4 regions of the Chryseobacterium sp. UF-81 genome follow, and region 1 is predicted to be linked to each of the others. Evidence: riboswitches for the same ligand, from Rfam matches in the RefSeq annotation. Region 1 holds a riboswitch; each other region holds the start of a gene.
The links. Region 1 has a riboswitch for cobalamin ahead of AC4IFE_RS01260 (acyl-CoA thioesterase). Riboswitches for the same ligand answer to the same signal wherever they lie in the genome.
Positions count from the first base shown of each region.

Region 2: it holds a riboswitch for cobalamin, as region 1 does, so the genes downstream of both, AC4IFE_RS00750 (TonB-dependent receptor plug domain-containing protein) here and AC4IFE_RS01260 (acyl-CoA thioesterase) in region 1, are expected to answer to the same signal.
Region 3: it holds a riboswitch for cobalamin, as region 1 does, so the genes downstream of both, AC4IFE_RS04190 (TonB-dependent receptor) here and AC4IFE_RS01260 (acyl-CoA thioesterase) in region 1, are expected to answer to the same signal.
Region 4: it holds a riboswitch for cobalamin, as region 1 does, so the genes downstream of both, metE (5-methyltetrahydropteroyltriglutamate--homocysteine S-methyltransferase) here and AC4IFE_RS01260 (acyl-CoA thioesterase) in region 1, are expected to answer to the same signal.

Region 1 covers NZ_JBSIBX010000001.1:258,223-263,844, reverse strand. The annotation lists gene AC4IFE_RS01275 (ATP-binding cassette domain-containing protein) at 114-785, shown strand; gene AC4IFE_RS01270 (hypothetical protein) at 791-1,660, shown strand; gene AC4IFE_RS01265 (hypothetical protein) at 1,744-2,541, shown strand; cobalamin riboswitch at 2,594-2,772, shown strand; gene AC4IFE_RS01260 (acyl-CoA thioesterase) at 2,888-3,271, shown strand; gene AC4IFE_RS01255 (HD domain-containing protein) at 3,422-4,012, opposite strand; gene AC4IFE_RS01250 (XAC2610-related protein) at 4,025-4,705, opposite strand; gene AC4IFE_RS01245 (cytochrome P450) at 4,819-5,622, shown strand, end outside.
Region 2 covers NZ_JBSIBX010000001.1:144,530-150,151, reverse strand. The annotation lists gene AC4IFE_RS00765 (DUF2752 domain-containing protein) at 154-447, opposite strand; gene namA (NADPH dehydrogenase NamA) at 456-1,508, opposite strand; gene AC4IFE_RS00755 (cytidine deaminase) at 1,607-2,089, shown strand; cobalamin riboswitch at 2,336-2,510, shown strand; gene AC4IFE_RS00750 (TonB-dependent receptor plug domain-containing protein) at 2,542-4,401, shown strand; gene AC4IFE_RS00745 (DUF5074 domain-containing protein) at 4,415-5,458, shown strand; gene AC4IFE_RS00740 (CCA tRNA nucleotidyltransferase) at 5,620-5,622, opposite strand, start outside.
Region 3 covers NZ_JBSIBX010000002.1:259,123-264,744, forward strand. The annotation lists gene AC4IFE_RS04180 (cytochrome-c peroxidase) at 1-476, shown strand, start outside; gene AC4IFE_RS04185 (transporter) at 473-1,420, shown strand; cobalamin riboswitch at 1,635-1,820, shown strand; gene AC4IFE_RS04190 (TonB-dependent receptor) at 1,930-3,960, shown strand; gene AC4IFE_RS04195 (YncE family protein) at 3,957-5,090, shown strand; gene AC4IFE_RS04200 (cell surface protein) at 5,105-5,622, shown strand, end outside.
Region 4 covers NZ_JBSIBX010000010.1:144,622-150,243, forward strand. The annotation lists gene AC4IFE_RS14670 (DUF2306 domain-containing protein) at 1-579, shown strand, start outside; gene AC4IFE_RS14675 (hypothetical protein) at 851-1,615, shown strand; gene AC4IFE_RS14680 (Lrp/AsnC family transcriptional regulator) at 1,705-2,151, opposite strand; gene AC4IFE_RS14685 (carboxymuconolactone decarboxylase family protein) at 2,258-2,731, shown strand; gene AC4IFE_RS14690 (Lrp/AsnC family transcriptional regulator) at 2,779-3,240, opposite strand; cobalamin riboswitch at 3,393-3,577, shown strand; gene metE (5-methyltetrahydropteroyltriglutamate--homocysteine S-methyltransferase) at 3,958-5,622, shown strand, end outside.

The DNA of each region.
Region 1 (5,622 bases):
ATAAGGCTGAAAGATGAATATTTTTTCTATGCCAATTTTGGGTTTTCAAAATGGTTTTTGTGGGGTTTCACGGGAGTGTTAAGTTTAATTATTAAAGTCATTACCCGATTCTTATGAACAGACTTCACATCGATAGTGTTACCCAATCTTTCGGCGGTAGAAAAATTCTGCAGGATATCTATTTAAGCTGCGAAACCGGAAAAACAGCAGGAATTATTGGCCCGGCGGGTAGCGGGAAATCTACTTTATTAGAAATCATCTTTGGAACAGTTAAAGGGGATACACAGTTTATTAAATTGAATGACACTATTCTTAAAAATCTGTCCGACAGGAAAAATAAAATTGCTTATCTGCCTCAGCGATCTTCATTTCTTCCAAAAGAATATAAGATCAGGAAGCTTATCCCACTATTCTGCACCCAAGAAAATGCGGAAAAGCTTTGTGATTTAAAAATAATACAACCCTTTTTGAACGAAACATCAAAAAATCTTTCAGGTGGTGAGAAAAAAATTATTGAAACCCTGATCATTACTTATTCAGACGTGGAGTTTATTTTACTGGATGAACCTTTCAGCGGCGTTTCCCCTAAAAATGTTGATGAATTGGAAATGATCATTAAAAGCCAGACACCCTATAAAGGAATGATTATCTCCGATCATAATTATATGACCTTATTCAATATGGCTGATGATATTTATCTTCTTTCGGATACCCATTTGAGAAAGGTAAAGGATCTTAAAGAACTGCAACAATTTAATTATCTTCCGAAAAACTTTAAATACTAAGAAATATGCACCTAATATTTCGCTTTATTGCTATCATTTTAATATCCTCTCAGGCCTATGCGCAGGAGACAAAAAACATAGGGGAACAAAATTTCCTTACCATGAAAAGCACCAATACAACAAAAGAGACTCTACACATACCGTCGTATAATAGTCTTATGGCTGATGTAAAGAAAAAACAGCCGGTAAACGGAATGTTTTACACAACAAGCTGTGGTGGCAAAGATACCAGCTGTTTTATATATGTGGAAAATAAACAGAAAACAGAAGGAGCAATTTATGGCTTTGAAGATACAAAAATCAGTTCCGCTATTATAGGAAGAAAGGATAATCAGGTATATAAAAGAAAGACAGAAGCCCCAGGTTATACACAGGAATTTTCAGACGGCATTTCCACTTATGTTGATTTTTATAAAAACGGTGCAATCCATACGATACGACATCTGGGAAACAATCTAAAAGTTGCTGAAATTCCTGTAGGAATATGGTACGCATACTCTGAAAAGGGTGATCTAATTCAAAAAATAGAGCATGATGATCATTTTAAAATGAATTTTTATGATATTTTGAAGATTGCAGACCGATACACCTTCCCTGACATCCGTATTTACAGAAAATTTAATGATGTTAATTCGTACTGGTATATATATTTGAAACCCCACTATCGGGATGGGGTTACAAAAAGCAGGAGCATTCTGATTGATGACAAGACCGGAGAGGTCATTTACGATATCAGTCAGGATCAAGAAAAATATGTGAAAGCTAAAAATTATGACAGCTTGCAATTAAGTAAAGAATCTGTGAATTGGCTAAAAAATAATGATCTGCATCAAGTTCCTGATGGAGAGTTTTATAAATTGTTTAGAGGATATTGATAATTTAAGCAAACACAACAAGATTTTACTGATCAAAAAAACATTTAATTTATATATTTGAGGGATCAAAAAAATTTCATAGAATGATTTCCATAAACAAAGCATTGTACCTTTCCGCTTTCAGCCTTTTTTCTCTGGCATTTGTCAAGGGACAGAATAAAGTTCCTTTTGGTGTTGTAAAAGCTGAAGAAGGCTACGCCAACGTGCGCGTCCACAAGGATGACTACAGGAAAATTGTAGACAAGATCCGGATGCGTAAAGGTGATGTATTTGTTTATGTAAAACCTGCACCCGGAGAAACGGAATGGGTATGGATCAAATATCCTGAAAAGCAGGATGAAGAAAAACCTTTTGTAAGATATGAGAATCTTGAGAAGGAAGGAATGGTAAATAAAGGGCGTATTGCCTTTATAGATCAACTTCCTCAGTTTACGCCTTCTAAATCCAAGAACGGGAAATCACTTATTTTCACAGACAACAGCAATCCCAAAATACCCACTTCACAAAGAACCAAGGTGGTTATTGATATTTATCCGTCGAATGCCGGTTACAGAAAGCAGGAAAAAGATACCGACGGAAAGATCCTTACAATAGATAAAATAAAACCATGGGGCATTAAGGACGGACTTCCGGAAGGGATGACAGAGATTAAATCCATCAGAGTACAGCAGCCGGGAAGAGGTTCTGTTTTTGTAAGGGAAGCTATTAAAAATATGTTTCAGCCTACTATGGACTTCAACAATGTAGGAGTAACGGCTCTTGACAATGATCATATTTATCTTTATATGATCAATGGCTCTGGTGAAAACAGATATGTCACACTTTGGACCATCAAGGAAGGAAAGGTAATGAGCCAGATTATTTACAATAGTCCGGAATAATTGCCGTTTTTCACACTAATATTCTTATTTTTGCCCTGAAAAAGTTTAACGCTAATTCATCACAGAAACTGGTTCTGCTTAACGCAGATTAAAAGGGAACCGTGTGCAAATCACGGACTGTCGCGCAACTGTAAGTAACTGAAGTCTTTATCAAGGATCCACTGTGCAGCGCACGGGAAGGAGATACAAGATGTTACAAGTCAGGAGACCTGCCTATTTCTTTAAACAAGAAACTTTCGCGATTTGAAGTTTATTGATCTGATGGACTGCTTCAGGAATTCCTGTGATTCCTGTCACTGTTCTGTTATTTTGATCTATTTCATTTCGCATTAATTAATAATGAAATATGACTACAGAAGAAAGAATTGCAGCATCCGAAACCAGAATTTTTAAAGCAGTTTTCCCCAACACTACCAACCACTATGATACCCTTTTCGGAGGTACAGCAATGCAGCTGATGGATGAAGTAGCTTTTATCACCGCAACCCGTTTTGCAAGAAAAAGAGTGGTAACTGTAAGCAGCGATAAGATCGATTTTAAAAAACCTATTCCTGCAGGAACCATTGTGGAGCTGATCGGAAAGGTTGACTATGTCGGAAAAACCAGCATGAAAGTGAATGTAGAAATCTATACGGAGCAAATGTACTCGTATGAAAGAGAAAGAGCTATTGTGGGCGATTTCACTTTTGTGGCTATAGATGAGTTTAAGAAACCAATCAGAATATTGTAAAAAATAAGTTTCGGGCGGCCAAAGGCCGCCCGAAAATTATTATAAAGTATAAACAATGTATTGTAAAAATTGTATCACTCTGATAAATGAATGCTTTGTTCATTTAAAGAACATCAATTTAAAATCTTTCCTCCTTATTTTGCGATAAATCTACCGAACTACCTTGTCAGTCTCCAGACTTCTGCTCAGCAACATTTCAAAAGCCTCTCCCATCTCATCGGATGCTCTTGTGATAGCATTTTCCAGCATATTTCTGATCTGCTTTTCAGTAACACCTGCTTCCGTCCAGCTTTTTCCTGAAGTGTGAGAATTTAAGATAAACGGCATGATACGGTCAATAGAGCAGGCGAAAATAGCGTCCGGTGTTTTTTCTTCCTCAAATTCCAGCCACAATTCAAAAAACTCAGTACGCAAAGGTTCATCAAGGATTCCAAAGATTTTCTGCGCTGAAATTTTTTCTCGCTCAAATTTCCCCACCATTGCCTGTTCATCAAAAAGAAAAGTATCTCCCGCCCCTATCTCCACTAAATCGTGAATGGAAAGCATTCTTATTACTCTTAAAAGATCAATATCCGCGCGGTTTTTAGCATATGGATAAAGTATCTGGGCCAAAATAATGATCTGCCATGAGTGTTCGGCTGTATTTTCCCTTCTCGTATCATCGGCATTGTAGTTTCTCCTTTGTACATTTTTCAGGGCATCAACTGCCAGAATAAAATCGATTTCCTTCTGTATTTTCATTTCCTTTATTTATTATTTGGATAATTTTCTAACGATCCATTTATTATTAATCTTTTCTCTAACGGTCACCTTCGTTTTTTCATCACTGAAATCACTGATCTTTTCGTAAACCAGATCTAATCCTTTGTTGGGAATCACCTGATATTCGTAGGTGTAATGCAGAGACGCCCCGGATCTGGCATAAGTGGTTAACCGCTTTCGTTTGGAATCTACATCAAACATTCCCTGATAAGAGCTGGCAATTTCAGTAAGTTCTTTACTCAAAACAAATTGTTTCTTTGTGGAATTAAAAACATACACATCAAAGGAGGCACTGCCATAGTTTCCGCCACTGCCGTTTCTTATGGCTACATCTTCCGTCCCGTCAAAATTGAAATCTCCAAAAACCACAGGAGCATCGTGGACCATTCCGTGGGTTAGTGTTGTTACACTGGTGCTTGACGGTTTCACCTCTTTTTCAAAATACATGACAAAATCTCCGGAAGCAAGAGTCTGTAGCTTTTCTCCGCTTTTACTGAACAATATGATAGCAGCCTTATTTCTACAGGCATCAGTCTGACATTCTTCAACTGTAACCTCTGCATTATATTTCCCGGATGCATCTTCGATGGCAAAATGATATTGTCCGAAACAAAAAGGTGCAAGCAGTATCAATGCTGACAACGACCTGTATGATGTAGATGTATTGATCATGGATGATTTTTATGCATTAGTTTTTCAACAAATTTTATGCAAAAATAGGGGTTTTGGCTGAAAACTATTTTATATAAGAGATTAGTTGTATTTTTAATGGAAATATCTATAATATGTCTCCAGAATTCAATTATCCGACGGAAATTAAAGGAACAAGAAAGCTGTATTCTTTATTTAAAGGAATAAAAAATCCGTTAGAGGTTATTACCGGAAACCATGAAATTGCAGGAGATAACTACTACATCAAAACCAATTTCACCAATAAGAACTTTATTTTTTCTCAGGATAAAGAATTCACAGAATATATTTTAAAGCAAAATCATAAAAACTATTACAAATCTGAGATCCAATCCATCACTTTAGGAAAGTACCTGGGAAACGGTCTGCTAACGAATAACGGAAAAGACTGGCTGAAACAGAGAAGGCTGATCCAACCCGGTTTCAGCAAAACGAAAATTGCCAATCTGGTTTCAATTATGGAAGAGGAAATTGATAAAGCTTTTCATTCATTCCAACCTGGGCAGGATATAGATCTTTATGATTTCTTTCATAAACTCGCTTTTAATATTGTCGCAAAAACTCTTTTCAGCTCTGATATTGGGGAAGCCCAGGTGAAAGAACTGGGTAAAATCATTACAGAAGTTCAGGAAGTTTTCGCCAAAGAGGTTCGCCTGCCTTTTTATTCTAAAATTTTAAAAATTTTGGGCATTATTGACAAAACTATTGAAAAAAGTAAAAGATCAAAAGCTATTATTCAAGGGGTTTTGGATAAACGGAAAAGTTCAGGAGAAGAGAAAGATGATTTGCTGGACATGCTTATCCAAACAAGATATGAAGATACGCAACTTCCGATGTCTGATGAGCAATTGGTTGATGAAATGCTTATCCTTTTCATTGCCGGTCACGAAACAACCGCT
Region 2 (5,622 bases), 110 kb from region 1:
AATTCATAAAGTTTGTCTAACAAAGATAGACTTCATGGTCTAATTTAAAAAGTTTTTAGTGAACAGATTTACATTTTGTAGTAATTCTACGACTTTTTTTCTATATACATCGATTAAACATTAAAAAAATACACTTCTTCGCTTTGTTTTCCATCAGTGAGCATGCATGTAAAAATATTTATAATAATAAGAGAAGATTATGATGACCAAATTTACAGCAATCATGATCATCAGGATGTTACCGTATTTTCTTTTCTTATCTACAAAACTCAGACCCAGGGTAAAAAGGAACAGGAGCAGTGTATAAACAGCCGGGTAGAGATGAAAAGCTTCTGAAAACCTACCTTCAAATACCAATACAACTGCTCTCTGGGCACCACACCCCAAACATTCTATTCCCAGAAATTTCTTACTGGGGCAGGTCAGCATAAAGTCTTCGATCTTCATTGCGAATGTTATGATGAAATTCTTGCTCTTGTATATTGGTGCGGGAAGAAACAGTCTTCTTTCATTTCAAATGATCCCTGAACGGCAATATATGGATTCCTTAAGATTTCTCTTGCCACGAATATGAGGTCTGCATCTCCTTTTTCCAGGATTTCTTCAGCCTGCTCCACCGTTGTAATCAAACCGACTGCTCCGGTTTTTACTCCGGCTTCTTTTCTGATCTGGGCGGAGAAAGGAACCTGGTAACCATCAAATACAGGTATTTTCGCGCCGTGGATATTTCCACCGCTTGAAACATCTACCAGGTCTACGGAATGTTCTTTTAACACTTCAGCAAGCCTTACGCTTTCATTAATATTCCATCCGTTTTCAGCATATTCGGTTCCGGAAATTCTTACAAAAAGCGCTGTATTTTCGTCCAGCTCTTCGTTGACAGCATCAACAATTTCTAAAAGAAAACGGATTCTGTTTTCAAAACTTCCTCCATAATCATCTGTCCTGATGTTGGATAGCGGTGATAAAAACTGATGGATAAGATATCCGTGGGCGCCGTGAATTTCTATGAGATCAAAACCGGCTTTTACAGCTCTTTTTGCTGCTGCTTTAAAATAATGTACCTGTTCTTTGATCTCGTCAGCAGTCAGGACATGCGGGATCCTTTCAGAGGGATGATAGGGAATGGCACTTGGCGCAACGGTTTCCCAACCTTCTTCAACAGGAATCTGCAGGTTATTCCAGGTGGAGCCTTTTCTTCCGGCATGGGCAAGCTGAATTCCTATTTTACTTTCTGAACGGGAATGGACAAAATCAACAATTTTCTTAAGCTCTTCTGCCTGCTGATCATTCCAGATTCCCATACAGTGATTGGTAATTCTTCCGCGTGGCTCTACTCCCGTGGCTTCAACCATGATAAGCCCTGTCCCGCCCTGGGATCTGCTTCCGTAGTGTACAAAGTGGAAGTCATTGGCCAATCCATTTTCGCATGAATACATACACATAGGAGACATTACCCATCTGTTTTTCAGTTCTATATTTCTAAATTTTATTGGTGTGTATAACATTTTACCTTTTGATTTTCAATTTAATCATGAATAAAAAAAACATTGTCGAAGTGATGAAAAAGAAGTAAATTTGGCCCCCTTTTTAGTCTTACTAATATATGAAAAAAGACATACAGATCAGTTACGAGCATTTTAAAAACAGCAGTGAACTGAACAATATAGAAAAAACCTTATTTGAAAGAGCAATACAGGCCCGTGAAAATGCTTATGCGCCCTATTCGAATTTCCTTGTAGGATGTGCCGTTTTACTGGAAAATGGTGAAATATATTCCGGTAATAACCAGGAAAATGCAGCCTATCCATCAGGGTTATGTGCGGAAAGAACAACTCTTTTCTGGGTGGCAGCCAATTTTCCGGATGTCAAGGTGAAAAAAATCTTTGTCGTGGGAGGTCCTAAGGAATTTCATGAGAAAAACCCTCCGATTCCACCTTGTGGAGCCTGCCGTCAAAGTCTGATAGAATATGAAACGAAACAGAACGAAGACATCCTCCTTTATTTTTCAAGCATGAATGATGAAGTGGTAAAGGTGCATTCTATTAAAGATCTGCTGCCGTTCTATTTTGATTCATCGTTTTTGTAGAAGTGAAATTTTGTGAATAGGGAATTTTGGTTTGCATTTAAGAATCAGATCCTGGAGTTTTGTCAATGGTGAATTTGCTTCGCATGTGAATTGATAATTTAATAATTATTTTCAATTTTGTACTGTCATGTTCAATACTGATCATTTATACATTTTAAAAAATTTCTCTGCGAAGCAAAATTCCCTATTCACAATTGACCATTCACAATTGACTTTTTGCCTTTTTGCGCAATAAATTTAAAAAGTTATCTTTGCAAAAATTTTGGTTTCCAGCATTTTGGAAATAATAGGGAATTGGGTGTGACTCCCAAACTGTCCCCGCAACTGTAAATCGCAATAAGATTTCTGCAAAAAACCACTGTTTATACGGGAAGGTGCAGAAAGCGAAAGTCAGGAGACCTGCCAAAATTATAACTAAAAACGCATTACTTTCGGAGGAAAAGTAAAATAGTATGAATATAAAAAGGTCTTTATTACTGCTTTGTTCGTCTTACGGCAGCTTTCTCTTCGGACAGGAGAAAGCAGTTGACACCATTTATATTTTCGACAGCCAGATGAGCAAGGCAAAACTTTTTCATCCGGTACAGAGGATCACTCCAAAAGATCTCGAAAAAAATTCAACCAATCTTTCTGAGCTTTTACGTTTCCAGTCTTCTATTTATGTTAAAGAAAATGGACGCGGGGCCGTTTCTTCGCCTTCATTCAGAGGAACAACAGCTCAGCAGACTGCTTTTGTATGGAACGGAATCAACATCAATTCCAGCTTTCTGGGACAGGGAGATGTGAATAATATTCCTCTTTTCGGGTATGATCAGATTGATATAAAAGCTGGCGGAGGAAGTGTTGTCTATGGCAGCGGAGCTATCGGAGGAAGCATTCATTTAAATAATATTCTGGATTTCAACAGGGGTTTCAAGGGCTCTGTTTATTCGGAGGCGGGCTCTTTTGATACGTACAATAATTTTCTGCAGGCATCTTTCAGCAATGATAAATTAAGCGTTAAGGTTTCGGGAAGCTATTTCACAAGCCAAAATGATTATAAAGTTCCTGAGTTTGTCGTAGGAAGTACAGGGTTCCACAATATTAACGGAAAATACTATAATACTTCGGTGAACATCGGAGCTTCTTATAAAATTGCTGATCACCAGACGATTTCATGGCAGAACCAGATCTTCGATGCCTCACAGCGGTATCCTGTTTTTGAACAAATTGGAAACAGAACAAAATATAACGCGCAGACTTTAAGAAGTTTAATCGCATGGGATATTAATAAAGGTAATCTTTCGAACAGCTTAAAAGCTGCTTATACGGAAGATAATTTCCAGTATTTTTCAGGTCTTAACCAACCTAAAACAAGTGGTGCAGAGGGAAAAAATTATATTTTCAAAAATGATTTCAACTATTTCATCACTCCTAAGATCAACATTAATGCTATTGGAGAATTTCAGGTGAATAAGGGTGAAGGCTATCAATCGGACAAAAACAGTCAATCCGGAATTGGGGTTATCAGCAGAAATGTGGGTTCCCTATCCGGCTTAATAAGATATTTTGTCACCAAGGAGCTTCGTTTTGAAGCCGGCATCAAGAAGGATTTCGTGGAGGATATTTCTTCACCTCTTCTGTATTCTTTTTCGGGAAAATGGGATGCTTTACAATGGTATCGTATAGGCGTAAGCTTTTCAAGAAATTTCAGGTATCCTTCTTTTAATGATCTTTACTGGCAGCCGGGAGGAAATCTGGATCTGCTTCCTGAAACGTCCACGAATATTGACATGAGCCATGAGTTCAGCTTAGGAGATTTTAAAATTACATTAAGTCCTTATTACATGGACATCAAAAACCTCATCAACTGGCTTCCTACCTCTTATGGTTACTGGGCACCCGTGAATACGTATAAAGTTGAATCGTATGGTTTGGAATCACAGGTTAAGTGGAATAAGAAATTCGGAAAACATGCCCTGAAGCTGGACGCAGGATACACTTATTCAAAATCTGTCAACAAAAATACTGAAATGCAGATGATGTATGTTCCGATCCATAAAGCTGTCGGAAATATTGAGTACGGCTATTCTTTCCTTAATTTGTATGTCCAGGGACTTTTCAACGGTCTTACTTATACGACTACGGATGAACAAAGGTCTACAGCTATTGATCCTTATTTTGTTTTAAATGCCGGAGTTTCTGCCGCACTCTTCAAGAAATACACTTTGGGATTTAAAGTGAACAATGTTACCAATACAATTTATCAGACGGTATCCCTGTATCCGATGCCGAAAAGGAATTACAGTATTTATGCAACTATTAATTTTTAAACTTAAAAATATTATGAAACTGAACAAACTTCTACCTCTTCTTTTTGCTTTTACACTCCTTTTGGGCATCGTGTCCTGTAGCAGTGATAATAATGATGAGCAGGAAATATTCTATGGCAACGGTTTTTTAATCGCTAATGAAGGTACTTTCGGAAAACCTGAGGGTGACGTAACGTTTGTAAGTGCAGACCTGAACCTTAAACAAGATAACGTTTTTGCCCTTAACAACGGAGGAGCGAAATTAGGTGATGTTTTACAGATGATTGCTTTCAATGGTGAAAATGCTTATCTGCTATTGAACAATTCCAATAAAATCCAGATCGCAAACCGTTATAATTTTAAAGCGAATGGCGAGATTACCGCTGAACTTAATTCCCCGCGATATATGGCTTTTGCCAACAACAATATTTATGTAACGAACGATAAATATTTAGGTGATAAGTATGTAAGCATCTATAAAGCTTCAGACCGTTCTTTTATCAAAAAAATCACTTTCACAGATGCTGCTGAAAGAATTGTAGAAGCCGGAAACAATATCTTTGTACAGAATGCTTCATTTGGTTTTGGAAACAAAATTTCTTACATCAACACTTCTACCAACAATGTTCAGTCTACGATCACTTTGCCAGCCGGAAATATCAACAAGATCATTTCAAGCAACCAGAATGTGTATGCCATCGCTGCAGGAACTGCTGATTCTTATATCTACGAAATCTCAAGCACAGGAAGCATCACAAAAACAACGACTTTAACAGGTATTGCCAATGCTACGAATCTTGAAATTGCTAATGGTAAGTTTTATTTCACTTCAGGAAAAAACGTGTACAAGATGGATATGGCCGCTACAACAGCACCTGCATCACCGTTGTTTACTGTAGCAAACAGTGTTGATGCGTATTCTGCTTTATACGGCTTCAGCGTGATCAATGACAAAATTTTTACTTCTGATTCCAATGGATTTACACAGGCCAGTAAAATTGTAGTTTACAATACTTCAGGTGCTATCATCAGATCGTTTACAACGGGTATAGGCTCAAATTCAGTTTATGCAAACTAAAACATTAATACTTCGGTATTATTTATAAATTTTATTTTTTTTCATCATTTGTGTTTTTTTTCAGGCCGCTTCTCCGAAGCGGCCTGATTTTGTTTTCACCTGATTAAAAAGGTTTCGGCGGGACAAAGTCCCGCCGAAACCTTTTTTTTAAAATTTAAATTTTA
Region 3 (5,622 bases), on a different contig from region 1:
TGATTTCCGCAGACTCGAAATATGACAGGGTTAAACAGGGAAAAGAAAATTTTACTGCTGAAGAATCTCAGGGATTAGCTCTTTTTAATCAGAAATGTGCTTCCTGCCACAGCGGAGAATTATTTACCGATGAGAGTTTCAGGAATACAGGAATGTACTACAATACCCAGTTCAAAGATGCCGGGCGTTATCGAGTAACCCTTGATCAGGTGGATTGGATGAAATTCCGTGTACCGAGCCTTAGAAATGTAGAATATACCGCACCCTATATGCATGACGGAAGGTTTTACACGCTGGGAGCCGTCCTTAATTTCTATTCAGATAGTGTGGAGGATAATCCCAATCTTGATCCGCAGCTGAAAAATAACGGGCATGTCGGAATTGCGATGGATACACAGGAAAAACAGCTGATCATCGCTTTTTTGAAAACCTTATCTGATAAAAACTTTATTTCTAATCCAAAATTTGCAGAATGAGCATAAAAAAAATAATATTTATACTAAGTGTTACATTATCATGGGTCTGTAAGGCTAAAACGATCAACGACAGTCTGTATATCGCAGATCCGGTAAACAGTATTGTATTTGATGACTGTGATGCGTGCGGCTGTGCAGCAGGAAACGGTTCCTCCGGTTTTGAATCTTTACTGAATCCACAGTTTATCGGGATCAAATATTTTGCCCAGCATTACAAGGCCAAAGAAAACCTTTTTGTAAAAGACCTCACACAGGATCAGTACTTCAATACCCTGCAGGTTTGGGGTAAAATTCCATTGACTGAAAAATTGAGCGTATATGCCAGCCTGCCATTTCATTTTCATGAAAAGAAAACAATGCAGGGCGATATCAACATCAATGGAATCGGTGATATGAACCTGATGGGAATCTACAGGATTATCAATTCTAAAGATAATTTTCATCAGCTTAGTGGTGGTTTGGGAGTAAAAATTCCTTTGGGGAAATTTGATGAAAAAGGAGCTTCGGGAGTCAATCCAAGTTTTCAGCTTGGAACAGGAAGCTGGGACTATCAGGCCGCTTTGAACTATAAATTTCAAAAGAATAAGCTGGCTGTGCTGGTCAACACAGATTACACGGTAAAAACCGAAAATAAGAAGCATTACCATTTCGGAAACCAGTGGAATTATGCCGCAACAGGTTTTTATCAGCTTGCAGCAAATGAAAAGACTATTTTCTCTGCCAAAGCCGGACTTCAGGGCGAAGTCTATGATAAAAACAGACAGTTTGACGAAGTATTGCCCAAAACAGCCGGAAGCGCTTTATATGGAAAACTCGGTTTTGAAGCTTCGTATAAAAAGTTCAGTTTAGGAGGAGAAGTGATGCTGCCTGCCTATTCCAATCTTGCGGCAGGCGATATCGAAGCAAAATCCAGATTCAGTGTATTTATCAATTTTGGAATTTAATGTAGTTGGCTTCGAGAGCCTCAGCCAACAAATGTGGGTTATTCAATATTCATTATAATAGAAAATAAATTGTACACTCGATTATAATTTCTAAAAAACTGGTGGCTGAGGTTCTCGAAGCCACCAGTTTTAATATATCACTTAACAAATCTGATTTTTTCATAGTATTGAGAATTAATCTATTATGCCATTATTGTATATATTAAGTTATTTTCTATCTTTGCCGCAATCTGGTGCGCTGTAAAAAGCACTTAAAAGGGAATCCGGTGAAAATCCGGGACAGACCCGCTGCTGTAAGCTCCACATCAAAGTTTTTGAAGAGTATATCCACTGTTTTTTTAATGGGAAGGATTTCAAAAACGGAGTAAGTCAGAAGACCTGCCAGAAGATAAACGTTTGATGCTTTCGTGGAATAAAGCTTAGGACAACAACGATTCTGTGCAGTGACAGCTGTGCTTTATCTTTGCTATCTTATATCCATTAGCGTCAGCATTATTCTCAATGAGCTAATGGTCAGAAAATGTACTGCTTCACAGTTTAAAAAAAGTGTTATCACATTATTTGTGGCAGCATCTCAACTTCTATTCTCACAATCCCGAGATACGATCCGGGAGAAAACCATTCTTCCAATTCAGCTTTACAAAAAAGATTTTAGAGAAATTCTTCCCGCACAGGTGCTTTCCGGAGAACAGCTTGAAAGGCTGAACAGCCAGTCGGTGGCTGATGCTTTACGGTATTTTTCAGGAGTTCAGATCAAAGATTACGGTGGAATGGGAGGTCTGAAAACGGTGAATATCCGGAGTATGGGAAGCCAGCATGTGGGTGTTTTCTATGACGGTATCCAGCTGGGAAATGTTCAGAACGGAATCGTGGATCTCGGAAAGTTTTCACTGTACGATCTTGAAGCTATTTCTTTATATAACGGCCAGAAAAGTGAAATTTTTCAGCCGGCAAAGGATTTCGGGTCTTCCGGATCTATTTATCTTCAGCCTAAAATCCCTGTTTTTAAAGGAAATCAGACGACTAATTTGACGCTTAAACTGAAATTAGGCTCCATCAGTTTATTCAACCCTTCCTTCCGTCTGGAGCAGAAGCTTTCAGACAGAGTTTCTGTAAGTTTCAGCTCGGAATTTGTGCAGAGTGACGGATTGTATAAGTTTAAATATGAAAAGAAAAATTCTGACGGCTCTGTTGCCAACGATACCATTGCCAGAAGATATGATTCTTATATCCGTGCGAAACGATTTGAAACTGCTTTAAACGGGACCATAAGCGATGGAAACTGGAGTGTGCGCGGTTACGGTTATATTTCCGATCGTGGAGTTCCCACGGCTATTGTTAATAACAATTTCAAACCTAAAGGTCAGCAGATGCTGGATGAAAACTATTTCGTCCAGGCCAGTTTCCGTAAAAAGTTGTTTCCGAAATTTGAAACGCAGGTCAAAGCTAAATTTGCCTACGACTACACCCGGTTTTTAGATACGGTGAATGTGGCAACAACCGTTCTGCCGATTGATAATTCTTATGTTCAGAGAGAGCTCTATTTTTCCAATTCCAATATTTATTCTGTTAATCAGAACTGGGATGTAAGTGCAAGCTTTGACTTTCAGTATAATAATCTGGATGCCAGCCTGAGGGATTTTTCATATCCTACCCGCTATACTTCGCTCGTGTCTTTTGCTACGACCTATCAGTGGAACCGGCTTAAATTTTTAGGAAGCGTTCTTGGGACTTTTGTACATGAAGACGTGAAAATGAATGCAAAATCTCCAGATAAAACCGAATGGACGCCTTCAGCTTTCCTGAGCTATCAGCCTTTTGATTCAAAAGACTTTACCGTTCGGGCTTTCTACAAAAGAGTGTTCAGGATGCCTACTTTCAATGATCTGTACTACACCATGATCGGGAATGTAATGCTGAAACCTGAATATACGAATCAGTACGATGCAGGTTTTACTTACGAGAAACTCTATGACCATAAAGTGTTTAAAGGAATCTATCTGAAAGTGGATGGCTATTATAATGAAGTAGAAAATAAGATTATAGCTGTTCCTACCACCAATCTTTTCAGATGGATGATGGTGAATCTGGGTGAAGTGAAAATCATCGGGGCAGATGTGAATGTCCAGGCTGAATTTGATATTAATAAATTAAAACTGAAACCTTTGGTAAGCTATACCTATCAGCGTGCCGGAGACTATACTGACAGAAGTGACGACTATTATGGCGACCAGATCTCTTATGTGCCATGGCATGCCCTGACCTTTACCATGATGGCAGACTATAAAGACTGGAGTTTCAATTACAGTTTCATGTACACCGGAGAACGATATGACGCCCAGCTGAATAATATCCGGGCCAATTATCTGCAGCCGTGGTATACCCATGACTTATCCGTTCAGAAAAAATTCAACTGGCATTCTCATCAGATTAAAGCCGGTTTTGAGGTCAATAACCTCCTTAATCAATACTATGACGTGGTAAGGAATTATCCGATGCCCGGAAGAAATTTTAAACTTATTGTAAGCTTTACATTATGAAAAAACTAAATTTTTGCCTGCTGGCTTTTACTCTTTTCTTTCTGTTCTCGTGCAGGACAGATGACAATATAGTTCCCTCGGAGACAAAAGAGGTAAGCACCGGAGAAGATACTCCTATTAAAGGTTTTTATCTTCTGAACGAAGGAAATATGGGCAGCAATAAATGTACACTCGATTATTTCGATTATGCCACAGGAACGTACCGCAAAAATATTTATGGGGAAACCAATGCTTCTGTGGTCAAAGAGCTGGGTGATGTGGGAAATCATATCATGATCTACGGAAGCAAAATGTATGTGGTGGTGAATGTTTCCAATAAAATTGAAGTGCTGGAAGCAAAAACAGCCAAGCGGATCAAAACGATACAGCTCCAGAACTGCCGTTATCTGGCTTTTAAAGGCAATAAAGTTTATGCCAGCAGCTATGCAGGTCCGGTTGAACTGAATCCGAACTCTCCACCGGGAAAAGTAGTTGAAATTGATACCACATCACTGAACATTGAAAGACAGGTGGTGGTTGGATATCAGCCGGAAGAAATAGAAGTGATGGGCGATCAGCTTTTTGTGGCCAATTCCGGGGGGTATATGTTCCCGGATTATGATAAAACCGTTTCCGTCATTGATCTGAATAGCTTTACTCAAACCAAGAAAATTGATGTAGCTATTAATCTTCACCGTATTAAAAAAGATAATTACGGAGATTTATATGTAAGCTCCAGAGGGGATTATTACAACATCCCATCCAGTCTTTTCCTGGTTGATGCTGCTACCGGAACTGTGAAAAAAGATTTTCACGTCGCTGTCAGCGGAATGACCATTGTGAATGACAAGTTGTATTATTATGGAAATGAATTTAATTACAATACTCATTCTTACGTCAAGACCTTCGGAATTATCGATGTAAAGACAGAGCAGGTAATTTCCAATAAAATTATTGACCAGCAGTATGTGGATGAGATTAAAGCTCCTTACGGAATTGCTGTAAACCCTTATACAGGCGACATTTATCTGACGGATGCGAAAAACTATGTGACCACCGGATATGTATACTGTTTCGACAAGACCGGGAAATTCAAGTGGAAAACCGAAGGCGGAAATATCCCTGCCCATTTTGCTTTTTTATATAAATAATCTGATTAGAAAAAATGGAAAGAAAAACCAGAACTATTTTAAAAATTACCTTTCTCTCTTCCGTTCTTTTGGGAACGGCAGCCTGTAAAAGCGACAGTGAAGAAGTAGGGGAAGAAGTGACTTTTCCTACGGAAGTTCTTAAAGAATCTTATAGCATAGACAGGCTTAAGCTTTTGAATATAGATCCGAAAATTGAAGGCAAGCTTACCTGGAGCATTAATGATTCTATTATTTCTGATCATCTGCAGCTGGACTTTGTGAGCCCTGTTGTAAAAACTTACCCTTTGACATTAAGGGTAGAAGTAAAAGGTGCTGTGAAAACCTACAAATCTTCGATTATTGTTAATAAAGAGTTGATCCCTTACAGCAAATACATTGCAGATGTTTTCGAATTCCGTCCTGCTGTTGGCCAGTTTACCAATGATAATCCTACATACACAGCCGGAAATACCGAGGCTGATATGATTAAAAAAGCCAAAGAATTATTGGTAGGTGGCAATTCTATGATGATTACACTTGGCGGTTTTGGTGG
Region 4 (5,622 bases), on a different contig from region 1:
CAATATACAGGTTTTGATAAAAATGTGGGTTTTCTCATGTTTAAACAGAAAGTGGTCAGTAATCCGTATTGGATGACATTTTTTTACATTCACATTTTTTCAGTCACGCTTTGTTTATTGGCTGGACTCACTCAGTTTTCAAACCGGTTTTTAAGTGAAAACACAGCACTTCACAGATGGATAGGAAAAATTTATGTTTACAATATTCTGATCATCAATGTTCCGGCATGTTTTGTATTGGGATTATTTTCAAATGGTGGAATCATCGGGATTACAGGATTTATGCTTCAGGATATTCTCTGGGCTTATTTTACGATTGCTGCAGTTCTCTTCATTAAAAAAGGGAATATTGTAAGGCACAAAAAATATATGATCCTAAGCTATGCAGTTACCACTACAGCTATCACTTTCAGGATTATAAAGAATCTATTCTATCAGGAAAATCTGCATGATTATGAGCTGTTTTATGGACTGAATGTCTGGGTTTCCCTGATTCTCAATCTTGCAGCAGCTTATTTTATTTTCAGAAGCCAAGCATTATCTCTCAAAACTTACGTTCATCATCAAAATAATAAATGAGATAAACAGCAACAATGCATAGGAGATAATGAAGATCAAACCATTCAAGACTATTCTGTGTTGAGACTTTGCTGTCCACCGGTTAAAAAACCGCATCACCAGATAAGATAATCCAGCCAGGATCAGTAAGGTAAAAATAAAAAAAACAAAGCTCGAATCCATAGATATTAATTTATACCAAAACTATTATTTTTAAATTTAAAAACATAATAAGATCTCTAAATTAAACCCAGGTTCAGAATATTTCCGAATAAAGCCTACAACAAAATATATGAAAAAATTACTTTTTACACTCTCATTTGCTCTTTCTGCAATGGTATCAGGACAGAAAACTTCTGGTAAAACCGGTAATCTGGTACTCTACTCTTACCAGACCTTCAACTGCGATAATAAAGGATATTTTGATCCAAAAAAATATAAAAAAGAGGAAATAGACGGGATTTTTAAGCTTCTGTATAAGTTCAACAGTGGTTTGTTTGACAATCATACGGTCTTTAAACTCCCGGATCTTGAAGATGTCCGAAAAAATAAAAACATCTATCTGCAGCAACTGGAAAAACAGTATCAGGAAAAGAAAAAAGAACTGTATGGTATACAGGTCATCAATCTTCCGGAGTGGACAAAGCTCCGCCAGGAAACTATTCAGATTTTTGAAAATGAATATCAGCTGAAAAAGGAAGAGCTTATTGCCTACTCTGATCCTGCATCACTAAAAAACAGCAGATATTACAATACCTGCAAAGAATATATTGACGCGGTTTCTTCTCCCGACAAGCAGAAAATGTACGCCGTCTGGAAAAACTTTGTCGAAGCCAAAAGCAAAGATAATGCTGACCCGCAATTAGTAATCGATAAATTCAAAGCCCAGTTCAACGATCCGAAGAAAGATGATTATGCGCTGATTCAATTGATCGGTTTCGGCTTTTACAACTGTGCCAACGGAAGTTTCAGGCCAGATCCTAATGACGAGGGAACGCTCTATGAAAAATTTGACAAGCTCTTTACAAAGCTAAAGCAGGATTGTGATGAACCATAATTTTATTTAATGATTCAAAATTTAATGATTTAAAAATCAGGCAGCATTCGTTTTCGGATGCTGCTTTCTGTTTCTGTAAGAAATTTCTATTATTGAGCCTGAAAAAAATGATTGGCTTTTATTTCAGACAACTGAACCGATGTGGAAGGAATTCCAAATTTTATCAGCCTGTCAATAATATTTTCGAGATGGGAGCTGTCTTTTAAAACACAATCAGCAATGAGGCAGTATCCCCCGGTGATCCTTTTACAGCTGATAATTTCGGGGAACAGTTTCAGGTGATCGATAAATATTTTAAACTCATCATTTTTAAACTTCAGGTGAATAATCACTTTCAGGCTGTAACCTAGAAGGGCATAATCAATATCTGCTGTAAAACCTTTGATAACTCCGGTGTCGGTAAGGTTCTGCACCCTCTCTTTTGTGGCAGACTGGGAAAGAGAGATGCTACGTCCTATTTCGGCATAGCTTAACCTGGCGTTTTCAGTCAATAACCGTAAGATTTTATAATCAAATTCATCTAAAACTATTTTCATTGCATTTTTAAATTAAATCAGTAGAAATCATCAAAATTATAAAATTTCACCATTAAATCCACTTTAAAATCACATGAATTAGACGGAAATTTGACATAAAAAAATTATGACAACAATTGAACTTTCAGACAATGGAAACACACCATTTGAAAAGCTGATCGGGCACAATCCGGAAATACTTGCTAACTGGAACCGTCTTGAAGAAACTTTTTTTAAAAATGCAACCTTAGATCCCCGTTTACTCGAACAGGTGCGAAGGGCTCTTGCTTTTGGAAATGGCTGTGAATACTGCATGGTAAAAAACGGAAGGCCCGATTTCAGTCAATCAGATCTTAAAATTTCTGTAGCGGTAAGTTTCGCAGAGCTATTCTGTACAGATCACCGTTCCATACTCAAGAGTCATTTCAGCATGCTGAGCGAATTCTTTTCCGAAAAAGAAGTTTCAGAGCTTTGTACGTTTATCAGTTTTATCAGTGCTTCCCAAAAACTGGGGAAAATTTTTAACCTGACAGAAGAATATCAAAAAAATGCAGTGATAGAAATGGAACAATTGAATTTATTTAAGGATTTAAAAATTTAAGGATTTAAAAATCAGGCAGCATTCGTTTTCGGGTGCTGCTTTTGCTTCTAAATACTTACCCCATGAATATTTTTTACCTCAGCCATCACAAAGGTGCTGTGTGCACTTCCGATGGAATCCAGTGAGCCCAGTTTATTAAAGACAAAATCCTGGTAATGTTTCATATCCCTTACCTGAACTTTAAGGAGAAAATCGAAGTCTCCAGAAATATTATAACATTCAGCAATTTCATCGATCTGTAAGATATCTTCAACTAACTGATTTCCGACAGAACGGTCATGTATCTTAAGCTTGATCTGGCAAAAAACGGTAAATCCCCGGTTCAGCTTTTCTGCTTCCAGAACGGCTGCATAATGCTTGATATATCCTTCCTGCTCCAATCTTTTCATCCGTTCGAAAACAGGGGAAGGTGAAAGATTTATTTCTTTTGCAATCTCTTTTACGGTCAGTTTAGCATTCTTTTGCAGGATTCTGAGCAATTGCAGATCCCTTTCGTCAAGTCTTTCCACAGAATAATATTCTTTTTGAGGTTATGTTTTTCAAATGTACAGAATATTTAACTCTATAACACCCATCAAACAAAATTATATTCTGAATTTTAATAATTCTACCAATCAATCCACTTAATCAATACCTTTGGCTAGATTTTGTTCTTTAACATTCTTCATCAGACAGAAGAGGTTTTACATAACGTAAATTAATAGGGAATCGTGTGAGAATCACGAGCTGTCGCGCAACTGTAAGTAGCACAACAAAAGTTTTTATCCAGAATATCCACTGCCAACAGCGGGAAGGATGATAGAAGCCGTTACAAGCCAGGAGACCTGCCTGTTCTGAATTGACAATGCTTTCGCGGTCTGAAGCTTTTAGGTCATACAGATGATACATTTTGAACGTTTAATTGTGAATGATTTGATTTTAAACGCAAATATTTTTTTATAAAAACTCCTTATTTTTAAGGAGCAAAGAACTGCAACTTTATCGCTGATGAAGCTTATGGATAAAACCTCCGCTTCAGAAATTAACTCTTTGCCCTCTTAGAATATAAAGCATGTTGAATTAAAACTTGGCGTCAAAAAAAGAACCTTTAAGCCAATTCTCTTATTTAAAGGAAATAACGTTTTACTGTATCTACTTTGTTCCTAAAACTCTCTCTCCGAAAGTATTCTGAAGCATTATAAAAGAACTTTTAAAATCATGATTGTTTAATTTAAAAGTTTAAAAACATGCAAACACACATTCTTGGCAGCCCGCGTATTGGCCGCCACAGAGAACTCAAAAAAGCCTGCGAGCAGTATTGGTCAGGCAAGGCATCATTAAATGAACTCCTGGAAACCGGGAACAGCATCAGCCTTCAAAACTGGAAACTGCAGCAGGAAGCAGGAGTAGACCTTATCCCCTGCAATGACTTTTCTTATTATGATCAGGTTCTGGATATGACCCTGACTGTCGGAGCAATTCCGGAACGCTACAAAGAGATTGCCTTAAGAGCATCCGATTCTGAACTTGACCTGTATTTTGCAATGGCAAGAGGCTACCAGAAAAATGGCCTCGACATTACCGCCATGGAAATGACAAAATGGTTTGATACCAATTACCATTACATCGTTCCTGAATTTCAGAAGAACCAGCAGTTCGGATTATTTTCTAAAAAAATCATCAGTGAATTCCTCAGGGCAAAGCAAGCCGGAATAAATGCCAAACCTGTGATTATAGGACCTCTCACCTATCTTCTTCTGGGAAAAGAGAAAGAAGAGGGTTTTGATAAACTGGACCTCATAGAAAATCTGCTTCCGGTATACATTGAAATTTTAAAAGAGCTTGAAAAAAACGGAGCGACATGGATTCAGTTTGACGAACCGTTTTTAGGTCTCGATCTTACTGAAAAAGCAAAAGAAATTTACCAATCTGCTTATGATGAAATCAGAAAACAGTTTCCGGACCTGAAATTCATTGTAGCGACTTATTTTGAAGGCTTAAAAGACAATCTTTCATTAGCAGCTTCACTTCCTGTGGATGTTCTTCATATTGATCTGGTACGCTGCCCTGAACAGCTGGATGAAGTCTTACATACCATTCCGGATACTTTAAGCCTTTCTTTGGGAATCGTTGACGGAAGAAATATCTGGAAAAACGATTTCAGCCGATCTCTGACTTTTATTCATAAAGCTATAGAGAAAATAGGTTCTGAAAGGGTCCTCATCGCTCCATCCTGTTCACTCCTCCACTCACCTTTCGATCTTGATCTGGAAACGAACGAAAAGACACTGTCTCCTGAAATCAAACAATGGATGGCTTTTGCAAAACAAAAAGTCTCCGAAATTGTTACGTTAAAAAAACTCGCTTCAGAAAATCCGGATTACAATGCTTTACAAGAATTAGCTGAAAACAAAAAGGCGATTGAAAACCGTAAAACGTCAATTTTAATTCATAATCAGGAAGTAAAAAACCGTGCTGATGTGACCACCAAAGAAGATGCACAAAGAAACAGTTCTTTCAATATAAGAAAAGAAAAACAACAAAAAGTGTTGCAACTTCCTTTGTTCCCGACAACAACCATCGGCTCGTTTCCACAGACAAAAGAAGTAAGAACATGGAGATCAAAATTTAAAAAAGGTGAACTGACTGCTGAACAATATGATGATCTTCTTAAAAAAGAGACGGAAAGAACCATCCGCTGGCAGGAAGAAATCGGGATTGACGTTCTGGTTCACGGAGAATTTGAGCGAAATGATATGGTGGAATATTTCGGGGAACAATTGGAAGGGTTTGCCTTTACTCAAAACGGTTGGGTGCAAAGCTACGGAAGCCGTTGTGTGAAACCACCGGTGATCTATGGTGACGTTCACCGCCCGCATCCTATGACTGTTTACTGGTCCAAATATGCCCAA